Nisaea sediminum: one gene and its partner. The protein of the gene in region 1 interacts with the protein of each later gene in a pairwise test. Links are inferred from orthologs where the notes say so. Each region holds a gene or a part of one and is shown on either strand. Other genes may lie near its edges.

Evidence for each region.
Region 2: the proteins of def (region 1) and IG122_RS15615 interact in binary tests that used the Escherichia coli proteins (3 or more experiments, as listed by UniProt). The link is inferred for Nisaea sediminum from one-to-one orthologs.

What each region holds. Positions count from the first base shown.
Region 1 is NZ_JACZCQ010000006.1:368,030-373,170, forward strand. The notes cover bases 936-3,676. They hold def (peptide deformylase), read left to right. Parts: upstream 936-1,912; coding sequence 1,913-2,440; downstream 2,441-3,676. Other genes in these bases: IG122_RS13805 (DNA recombination protein RmuC), read right to left, coding at 936-1,760; fmt (methionyl-tRNA formyltransferase), read left to right, coding at 2,461-3,429; truA (tRNA pseudouridine(38-40) synthase TruA), read left to right, coding at 3,435-3,676. In the rest of the region: IG122_RS13800 (GNAT family N-acetyltransferase), read right to left, coding at 1-576; more of IG122_RS13805, read right to left, coding at 579-935; more of truA, read left to right, coding at 3,677-4,175; IG122_RS13825 (hypothetical protein), read right to left, coding at 4,180-4,755; dapE (succinyl-diaminopimelate desuccinylase), read right to left, coding at 4,760-5,141. UniProt on the Escherichia coli protein: Removes the formyl group from the N-terminal Met of newly synthesized proteins. Requires at least a dipeptide for an efficient rate of reaction. N-terminal L-methionine is a prerequisite for activity but the enzyme has broad specificity at other positions.
Region 2 is NZ_JACZCQ010000006.1:755,086-760,034, reverse strand. The notes cover bases 1,500-4,476. They hold IG122_RS15615 (aspartate-semialdehyde dehydrogenase), read right to left. Parts: upstream 3,513-4,476; coding sequence 2,487-3,512; downstream 1,500-2,486. Other genes in these bases: leuB (3-isopropylmalate dehydrogenase), read right to left, coding at 3,615-4,476; IG122_RS15620 (RNA polymerase sigma factor), read right to left, coding at 1,569-2,300. Outside these bases: IG122_RS15640 (RebB family R body protein), read right to left, coding at 1-107; IG122_RS15635 (RebB family R body protein), read right to left, coding at 134-484; IG122_RS15630 (RebB family R body protein), read right to left, coding at 575-907; IG122_RS15625 (RebB family R body protein), read right to left, coding at 1,118-1,453; more of leuB, read right to left, coding at 4,477-4,733; leuD (3-isopropylmalate dehydratase small subunit), read right to left, coding at 4,863-4,949.

The DNA.
Region 1 (5,141 bases):
GGTGCTCGCCCATTCGCGCGCCAGGATGGCGTAGACGAAATCCTCCGCCCAGGCGCCCTTGAAGAACTCCTTCTCCCGGTAATGCGCCTCGCGCCGCATGCCGAGCTTCTCCATCAGCTTCCAGGAAGCGGTGTTGCGCACGTCGCAATGGGCGCTGATCCGGTGCATGCCGAAATGCGCGAAGCCCAGTTCCAGTCCCTTGCGCGCGGCCTCCAGCGCATAGCCCCGGCCCTGATGGCGCGGGTCGAAGACATAGCCGATCTCGCCCTGCAGATTTTCCCGGCTCAGCAGCTGCAGCTTCAGGTTCCCGAGATAGGCGCCGTCCTCCCGCCGTTCGACGGCAATCTTGAGCTCGTCCCCGTCCGCTTCGAGGACAGGCGGGATCATGTACCGCGCCAGCGCTTCCGGCGCCTCCGCGCGCGTCATCGGTTCGCCGTAGAGCATCGCGACGACCTCCGGATTGGAGCGCAGCCGGAAGACATTCTCAAGGTCGTCGTCGCGGTAGGCACGGAGGCAAAGCCGCTCGGTCAGCACCGGCAATTCGAGCGTCGTGTGTTTCAGATCACGGTCGGCCACGGTCAGCTTTCGAGCGGCAGATGTTCTGTAGTACCGAGCAGATCGGCCGCCGCATCGCCCGAGCCCTCGGCAGTCCCGACCTCGATCTCCTCGATCAACTCGCCGCGGCGGGTGATCTTGTTGGTCGAGGTGCGGATATCGCGGATATCCTTCTCCGCCTGATTGAAATGCGTTTCCAGCTTGCCGACCCTTTCGTCCAGCCGTCCGACATCCGTCAGCATGGTGCGCACCTCCTTCTGGATCACGTGCGCCTGCTCGCGCATGCGGGCATCCTTCAGCACCGCGCGCACCGTGTTCAGCGTTGCCATCAGCGTGGTCGGCGAGACAATCCAGACCCGCTCCTTCCAGGACTGCTCGACGACCTGCGGCAGGTTCGCATGCAGCTCGGCATAGATCGCCTCCGACGGCAGGAACATCAGCGCCGATTCCGCCGTTTCCCCCGGCACGATGTAGCGCGCCGAGATATCCTTCACATGCTTCAGGATCGCGGTCGCCATCTGCTTACGGGCCGCGGCGCGCTCCGCGTCACTCGAGGCATTCATCAGCGCATGATAGCTCTCCAGCGGGAACTTGGCGTCGATCGCGATGGAACCCGGCGGGTTCGGCAGGTCGATCAGGCAGTCGACGCGCCGGTTCTCGCCAATCTGCGCCTGGAAACGGTAGGCGTTGGGCGGCAGGATCGAGCTAACGAGATCGTTCAGCTGGATCTCCCCGAAGGCGCCGCGCGCCTGCTTGTTGGAAAGAATATCCTGCAATCCGACCACCTGGGTGGAAAGCTCGGTGATGTTCTTCTGCGCCGTGTCGATGATCGCGAGGCGCTGCTGCAGCTCCGAGAGCGAGGTTTGCGCCTTGGTGCTGGATTTCTCCAGGCTCTCGCCGACCTTACGGGTCACGTCGGCCAGCCGTTCGTCGAGCCTTTTGGCGACCTCCCGCTCCTGCAGCTGCATCAGCTCGGCGATCTTCGCCTGCGCCGCGGCATGGTTTTCGGAGAGCTGGGTCACCCGTCCCGCGAGTTCGGCCTGTGCCGCGGCGGCGCGCTCCGCCTGCTCCGCCTGGCGCCGGGCCGACTCCTCGAGCACCATGGCGATACGGTCGTCCCCGCCGCGCCCCCGCATCAGGGCCACGACCGCGACGAGAACCGCGAGGGCGGCGACCGCCGCCAGCACCAGGGTCAGACTATCCATGCCTGTTTCCACATCCGAACCGCTTCTTGCGAATCACTTATCCTACCACGCTCGACGTAGCGCACGCGCCTCCGGAAGGCGCCGCCAAACTTGACCTCGGCAGGGCGATCCCCTAACTCAGGGGCGGCTGGCAACAAAACCGAAACACCCGCATGAGCAAGCGTGACATCGTCTGGGCGCCGGACAAGGTCCTGAAGACCAAATGCACTCCGGTCGAGACAATCGACGACGAGATCCGGCAGATCCTCGATGACATGCTGGAGACCATGTATGACGCGCCCGGCATCGGCCTGGCGGCGCCCCAGATCGGCCTCACCAAGCGGCTCATCGTCATCGACGTCGCGGGCAAGGACGAGGAGCCGCAACCGCTCAGGATCGTCAATCCGGAGATCGTCTGGTCCTCGGACGAGGTGAGCACCTACGAGGAGGGCTGCCTCTCCCTGCCCGGCCACTATGCCGACGTGACCCGCCCGGCCGCGGTCAGGGTGAAGTATCTCGACGAGACCGGGGCCGCGCAGGAGATCGAGGCCGACGGCCTGCTCGCCACCTGCCTGCAGCACGAGATCGACCATATCGACGGCGTCCTCTTCGTCGATCATCTCTCCGCTCTGAAGCGGAACATGATCCTGAGGAAGATGGCCAAGGCGAAGAAACAGCGCGCCGAAGACGAAGCGGCCTAGATCCGATCGGAACCTCTCCCATGTCCGGGTCCGCCCAGACCGCCATCACCCCTTACGAGCCCCTCCGCCTCGCCTTCATGGGCACGCCGGACTTCTCCGTGCCTGTGCTGGAGGCGCTGGTCGCCGCCGGACACGAGATCGCGGCGGTCTACAGCCAGCCGCCCCGCCCCGCCGGGCGCGGCAAGAAGGAGCGCAAGTCGCCGGTGCACGAGGCCGCCGAGCGCCACGGCATTCCGGTCTTCACCCCGGTCTCGCTGCGCAACGCCGAGGAACAGGCGCGATTCCGCAACCTCGCGCTCGACGCCGCCGTGGTCGTCGCCTACGGGCTGATCCTGCCGAAGGAGATCCTGGAGGCGCCGCGGCTCGGCTGCATCAATGTCCATGCCTCGCTGCTGCCGCGCTGGCGCGGCGCGGCGCCGATCCAGCGCGCCATCCTCGCCGGCGACAGTGAGACCGGCGTCACCATCATGGCGATGGACGAGGGTCTCGATACCGGCGACATGCTGATGGCCGAGCGCGTGCCGATCACGGAGGAGACCACCGGCGAGACCCTGCATGACACGCTCTCCGCCGTCGGCGCCAAGCTGATCCTGCCGGCGCTCGCCGCGATTGCCGGCGGCTATGTCGAGGCGAGCCCGCAGCCGGAGGACGGCGTCACCTATGCCGAGAAGCTGACCCGGGAGACCGGCCACCTCGACTGGTCGAAAGGCGCGGAGGAGCTGGAGCGGACCATCCGCGCCCTCGCCCCCTGGCCCGGCGCCTGGTTCGAACTCGGCGGCGAACGTTTCAAGGTCTTTGCGGGTGAGGTGCTGAAGCTCGGCCCGCTCTCCAACGATCCGGGCACCGTGCTCGACGGAGAGCTTACCGTCTCCTGCGCCGAGGACGCGCTGCGCATCACCCGCCTGCAGCGGCCGGGAAAGGCACCGATGGATGCGGCAGACCTGCTGCGCGGCTTCGACGGTCTCGCGCCCGGCACGAAACTCGGCTGAGCCCCGTGCCGCGCTTCAGGATCACGATCGAATATGACGGCGGCGATTTTTCCGGCTGGCAGCGCCAGGCCAACGGACCGTCGATCCAGCAGGCACTCGAAGAGGCGGTGACCGCTTTCTCCGGCGAGTCTGTCGAGGTCGTCGGCGCCGGACGAACCGACGCAGGTGTGCATGCCCTGGCGCAGGTCGCGCATTTCGACCTGGAGACCGACCGCTTCGATGCGGCCACCGTGATGAAGGCGGTGAACTTCCACCTAAAACCGGCCCCCATCGTGATCCGCCATACGGCGGAGGCGGATCCGGAGTTCCATGCCCGCTTCTCCGCCACCCGGCGGTCCTACCTCTATCGCATCCTCAACCGCCCGGCCCCGCCGGCGCTCGATCGCGGCCGCGTCTGGCACGTTCCGCAACAGCTCGATGCCGGCGCCATGCACGAGGCGGCGGAAGCCCTGCTCGGCAATCACGACTTCACCACTTTCCGGGCGAAGCACTGCCAGGCGCAGTCGCCGGTGAAGACCCTCGATGCCCTGACCGTCTCGCGCGTCGGCGAGGAGATCCACCTGAACGCCCACGCCCGCTCCTTCCTGCATCATCAGATCCGCAACATCACCGGCACGCTGAAGCTGGTCGGCGAAGGGAAATGGACGCGGAAGGACGTGGAGGCGGCACTTGCGGCGAAGGACCGGGCCGCAGGCGGGCCGACGGCACCGCCGGATGGGCTCTATCTGGTCTCGGTCGGATACTGACCGGTCAGCTCGCGACGGCGATGCTTTCCAGCAGCAAATAGGCGAGCAGCGAGACCACTTCGTCAGCGAGCACGAACCCGGCCGCCATCAGCCCCGAGACGCCGAGCAGATCCCGCGCCCAGCGCCAGCGGAGCAGGACAATCAGAAGCCACGGCACGATGCTGAGCGTCTCGAAGATCCCCGCCATGGCACCGCCACCCGAGCCAAGCAGGTAAAACAGGCACGTGATGTAGACGAAGGGCAGGGAGAGCCAGTTATAGGGCACGAGATAATCGAGGATCTTATCGAGCGCCCCGATCTTCTCCGCGATCAGCGCCGCGACATAGGGGAAGGCGAGCCAGTAGACCGCGTAGCGCAGCCCGAAGCTGATCCAGTCGAAGAAATCGCCCGCGAGCCACTCCGCCCGGCCATGCGCGACCTCGGAAATCAGGATCCCCGGCAGCGCCAGCACCGCGGCGAAGAAAGAGCGCCAGAACCCGGCCTCGCTGCGGTCGAACAGCTCGATCGCGCCCGGTCGGTTGAGGGCGAGGCACCAGCAGCCATAGAGCGCGCGGACGATCTCGTTCACGCCCGGGATCATCGGGCTATCCCCTTGCCGCGTCGAAAAACTTCCCGAGCGCGGCCTCGTAGATATCGGTCAGCGCCTCGATATCCGAGACCGTCACATGCTCGTCGGTCTTGTGCATGGTCTGGCCGACGATGCCGAACTCGACCACCGGGCAGAACTTGCGGATGAAGCGCGCGTCCGACGTGCCGCCCGACGTGCTGAGTTCCGGGTCCTTGCCCGTTACCTCTTTCACCGCCGCCGCGACAGCGTCGCTGAGCGGACCCGGCTCGGTCACGAAGGCGTTCGAGGTGCATTCGACCTTGAAGTCGTAACGCCCGCCAACGGCGTCGAAGATCTGGCGGAACTTCGCCTCGAGGCTCTCAGCCGTATGCAAGTCGTTGAAGCGCGCGTTGAAGGTC
Region 2 (4,949 bases), 390 kb from region 1 along the record:
AGGGCCTGGAAGGACATTCCGACCGCTTCCGCGGGCGCCTCGCCGAGGACCTTGACGTTCGCCTGAGTCACCGCGTCGGTGATCTGGCTGTTGACCGAATCTGCCATGGCTCGCTACCTCCGGGACCGCCGGATCATTTCACCAACGAATGCAATGCCGCCTCGCCCGCAGACGCCAGCGTCTTGCGCCGGTCCATCTCGTTCAACGTGTCGAGGACCTTGTTCATCATCGCTCCCTGCGCGGATTCCGACGCCCGCTTGTCGATGCTGAGCAGCCGGTCGACGCTCGCCACCAGGGACGAGGTCCCGACGACGGCATTCTGCTGCTGATGCGACACCATGTTGGCGTAGAGCACGCTCGTCGCTTCCGCGAGGGAGGTGTAGAGCGGCAGCGCCGAACTCGCCGGCGCCAAGCCGAGAGTCATCGTGTTGGTCTGTGTGACCGAGTCGGTCACCTGGTCGTTGACGGAGCTTCGTTCCGGCATGTCACTCTCCTCAAGGCACAATGTGCGTGCGGGGAAGGGGGGAGGCGGTCGCTAGTTCGCGCCGCCTCCGCTCACTTCGGACCGTCGACCTCAGGTAACCGGCGCGGAGGCCGCTTTCAGGGACGACAGCAATGCCAGCATGTTGTTGGGCACGTCGCTGTTGCCGATCTTCGAGGTCGCCGCAGCCCCGGCCATGGTGTCCACGCTGTAAACCTGGATCACACCCTGGTTGGTCGAGGCCTGGGCCGCGATCTGCAGCTGTTGCTGCGAGCTCACGGCGTTCTCATAGAGAATGCCGGTGGAGTGCGCGAGCGACTGGAAAATCGCCCCCATGCTCATTGCCGGCGCATCTCCCAGGACCTTCACATTGGCCTGGGTGACGGAGTCGGTGATCATGCCGTTGACCGGTGTATTGTCTGCCATTGCATTACTCCATTCGCCGCAGGGGCAGACATCCGGGCACCGGCAGTGGACATGCGCTCGTACAATGGAACCAAACTCCCCATTGCCGCGGGCTTCCTACCGGTTGCACTGGTGCGTCCGATCCTCTCGGCTGGTTGGGATTACCGCACCCCGGGGCCTACCGCCGCGGGTCTACCCCGGGTGCGAGGGTCGAGTGATCTCGGGACGGCCTTAGCCGACCGGACCCGTGCTCGTCGCCTTCAGGGCCGTCAGCAGCGACAGCATGTTGTTCGGCACGTCGCTGTTGCCGATCTTCGACGTCGCGACCGCGTCGGCCATGGTGTCGATGCTGTAGATCTGGATCACGCCCTGGTTGGTCGCGGCCTGCGCGGCGATGCCGAGCTGCTGCTGCGAACTGACGGCGTTCTCATAGAGAATGCCCGTGGAATGCGCGAGCGACTGGTAGATCGCTCCCATCGCCATCGCCGGGGAGTCGCCCAGAACCTTCACATTGGCCTGGGTGACGGAGTCGGTGATCTGGCCGTTGACCGGAGTTGGGATTGCCATCTCTGTCTCCTCAATACTGCTGGTTTCAGGACCGTCCGCCCCGTCTCGCCTTGCTCTCAACTGGGCGCGAACACATCAATGACGCACCACCCGCAATAGGTGTGAACAAGAAATCTCAGGTTGGCCCGGCGCCGCTGCGACGCAGCCGTTCGCGGGCCAGCTGGACGCGCTTGCGGGCGGTGCAATTGGGAATGCAGAGCCGCTCGGCGATCTCCTTGTAGGAGAGCCCCTCGAGGAACCGGAGCATCAGCGGCACCCGCAGCAGTTCCGGCAGTTCGTCGAGCGCCGCCTGCAGCGTGCGCATGGCCTCGCCGGTCTCCGCCACTTCCTCCGGCGTCGGCTCGGGTGTGGGAGCCGACGGGATATCGTCGCCGTCCGCCATCGCCAGAACCTCGTCGGTCCAGCGCTTCTGGCGCGCGCGCGCACGATAGAAATCGATGCAGGAATTGTGCACCAGACGCGACAGCCAGGCGCGCTGATTTGCGATGCCCTCGCCGCCGCCTTCGGCAAAATGAGACGAGGCCCGGACCAGGGCATTTCCAAGGGCATCCTCGGCGTCCGCCATGTTCCCGGACATCAGGCGCATGCATTGTCTTAAGAGTTGGTTCTGATGGGTCGACCAGAGTTCCCAGAAATCTTCCGGCGGCAGCTGCCCGGCTTCGGAAGGTGCGGGACGCGGGGGAGGCGGCGCTGGAACCTCTCGTACGGGAACCGGACCGGCAAATCCGCCGGCCGAACGCGCGATGAGATCCACCGCACTCCGCGTCGCCTCTGCGAAGAGATCGCCGGACAGACCCGCTCCGGGCGCAGTCCGGCCATTGCCGCTGTCCTGGTTACCAGTCCCCACGTGAAGCCCCGACACGTTGAAAGTGTTCTGTGCTTTGAATGCGACGGTCTGAGTAATTTTTTACTCAGGGCCGTGCAGTAGGGACGAAACAGACAGTCGAACCGTGAACGCAATAGTAGAAAAATCGAAAATAAAAAAACGGCCGGGACGTTTCCCCGGCCGTTCCTTTACGTATCTATAGAAGGCTCAGGCGGCCTTCTTGAGGTGATCCTTCACCAGCGCTTCCGCAATCTGCACCGCGTTGAGGGCCGCGCCCTTGCGCAGGTTGTCCGAGACGCACCAGAAGACGAGACCGTTCTTCACGGTCGGGTCCTTGCGGATACGGCTGACATAGACCGCGTCCTCGCCCGCGCATTCATGCGGGGTGACGTAGCCTTCGTCCTCGCGGTGATCCACCACCACAATCCCCGGGAAGTTGCTCATCGCGGCACGGGCTTCCTCGACGCTGATCGGCTTCTCGGTCTCGATGAAGACCGCCTCGGAATGACCGATGAAGACCGGCACGCGCACGCAGGTTGCGACCAGTTCGATCGCCGGATCGAGGATCTTCTTGGTCTCCCCGGTCATCTTCCATTCTTCCTTCGTCGAGCCGTCATCCATGAAGACGTCGATATGCGGGATCACGTTGAACGCGATCTGCTTGGTGAACTTCTCCTTCTCGACGGGGTCGTTCACGTAGATCGCCCGGGTCTGGGTAAAGAGTTCGTCCATGCCTTCCTTGCCGGCGCCGGAGACCGACTGGTAGGTGGAGACAACGGCGCGCTTGATCTTCGCCATGTCGTGCAGCGGCTTCAGCGCCACGACGAGCTGCGCGGTCGAGCAGTTCGGATTGGCGATGATGTTGCGCTTGCCGTAGCGCGCGAGGGCATTCGCGTTCACCTCCGGCACCACCAGCGGCACGTCCGGATCCATGCGGAAATGCGAGCTGTTGTCGATCACCACGCAACCTGCCGCGGCCGCCTTCGGACCGTATTCCGCGGAGATCGAGCCGCCGGCGGAGAACAGGGCGATGTCGGTGCCTTTGAAGTCGTAAGTCGAGAGGTTCTGGACCTTGAGCGTCTTGTCCTCGCCGTAGGACACTTCGGTGCCCACCGATTTCTCGGAAGCCAGCGCGACGACTTCGGTCGCCGGAAAATCGCGCTCGGCGAGAGTGGAAAGCATTTCACGACCAACGGCGCCGGTTGCGCCGACTACGGCAACTTTATAGCCCATGGTTCTGGTCCATTCCTTTTGTTGTTGAAGTCCATAAACGACTTCGGCGGGAGACTTACGCCCCCCGCCGAGTAAATTCAAGCAATGCTGGTTGGGAGGGGGCTATCCCGATACGAGTTTATCCAGCTCTTTAAGCAGGCTGTCGGTCATGACCGTAGTCGAGACGCGTGCCATGCCGTCCTGCATGATGTCCGCGGTTCGCAGCCCCGATTTCAGGACGTTCTGGATCGCCTTCTCCAGCATGTCCGCTTCCTCGCCCATATCGAACGAATACCGCAGCGCCATCGCGAAGCTGAGCATCTCGGCGATCGGGTTCGCGATTCCCTTGCCTGCGATATCCGGCGCAGAGCCGTGCACCGGCTCGTAGAGCGCGTGGCGCTTGCCGGTCACCTCGTCGACGGCGCCGAGCGAGGCCGACGGCAGCATGCCGAGCGAGCCGGTCAGCATCGCGGCGCAGTCCGAGAGAATGTCACCGAAGAGGTTGTCGGTCACGATGACGTCGAACTGCTTCGGATTGCGGACCAGCTGCATGGCGCAGTTGTCGGCATACATGTGGTCGAGCTTGACGCCTTCGCCCTCGGCCTTGTGCAGGTTGGTCATGACCTCCCGCCAGAGCACGCCGGACATCATGACATTGGCCTTCTCGACGGAGGTCACCCGGCTGTCGCGCTTGCGTGCGAGATCGAAGGCGACCCGGCCAATGCGCTCGATTTCCGGGGTCGTGTAGACCTGGGTGTCGTAACCCTTCTTGGTGCCGTCCGGCAGCTCGTCGATACCGCGCGGCTGGCCGAAATAAACGCCGCCGGTCAGCTCGCGCAGGATCATGATGTCGAGGCCTGCGACCAGCTCCCGCTTCAGCGAGGAGGCATCGGCCATCGCGTCGAACACCATCGCCGGGCGCAGGTTGGCGAAGAGATCCATTTCCTTGCGCAGGCGCAGCAGGCCGCGCTCCGGCTTTACCTCGAACGGGAGGTCGTCGTACTGCGGGCCACCGACCGCACCGAACAGGACGGCATCGGAATCCACGGCATCGGCCAGGGTCTCGTCGGTCAGCGGCGTGCCGTGCTTGTCGTAGGCGGCGCCGCCCACAAGGCCTTCCTGCAGGTCGAAACTGACAGACCGCTTCTTCGCCATCCAGTCGACGACGCGGAGCACTTCCTTGACGACTTCGGGACCGATCCCGTCGCCGCCGAGAACAAGCATTTTACGATTGGAGGCCATGAATTCTGCTTACCCTAGTGAGACCGGCCTTCGCGCGGGCCGGAAAATGCGTGCTTTTTATAGAGAGCCCGGCGCTCTTGGGAAACCCTTGAGCGCCGGAATGGTTCCGTATTTCGCGGAAAATTTCCGTCAGGAGGCGGCGAGCCAGGGGCGCTCAGTCTTTTCCTTGTCCTCGAACTTGTCGATCGCAGTGCCCTTCTCCATGGTCAGGCCGAT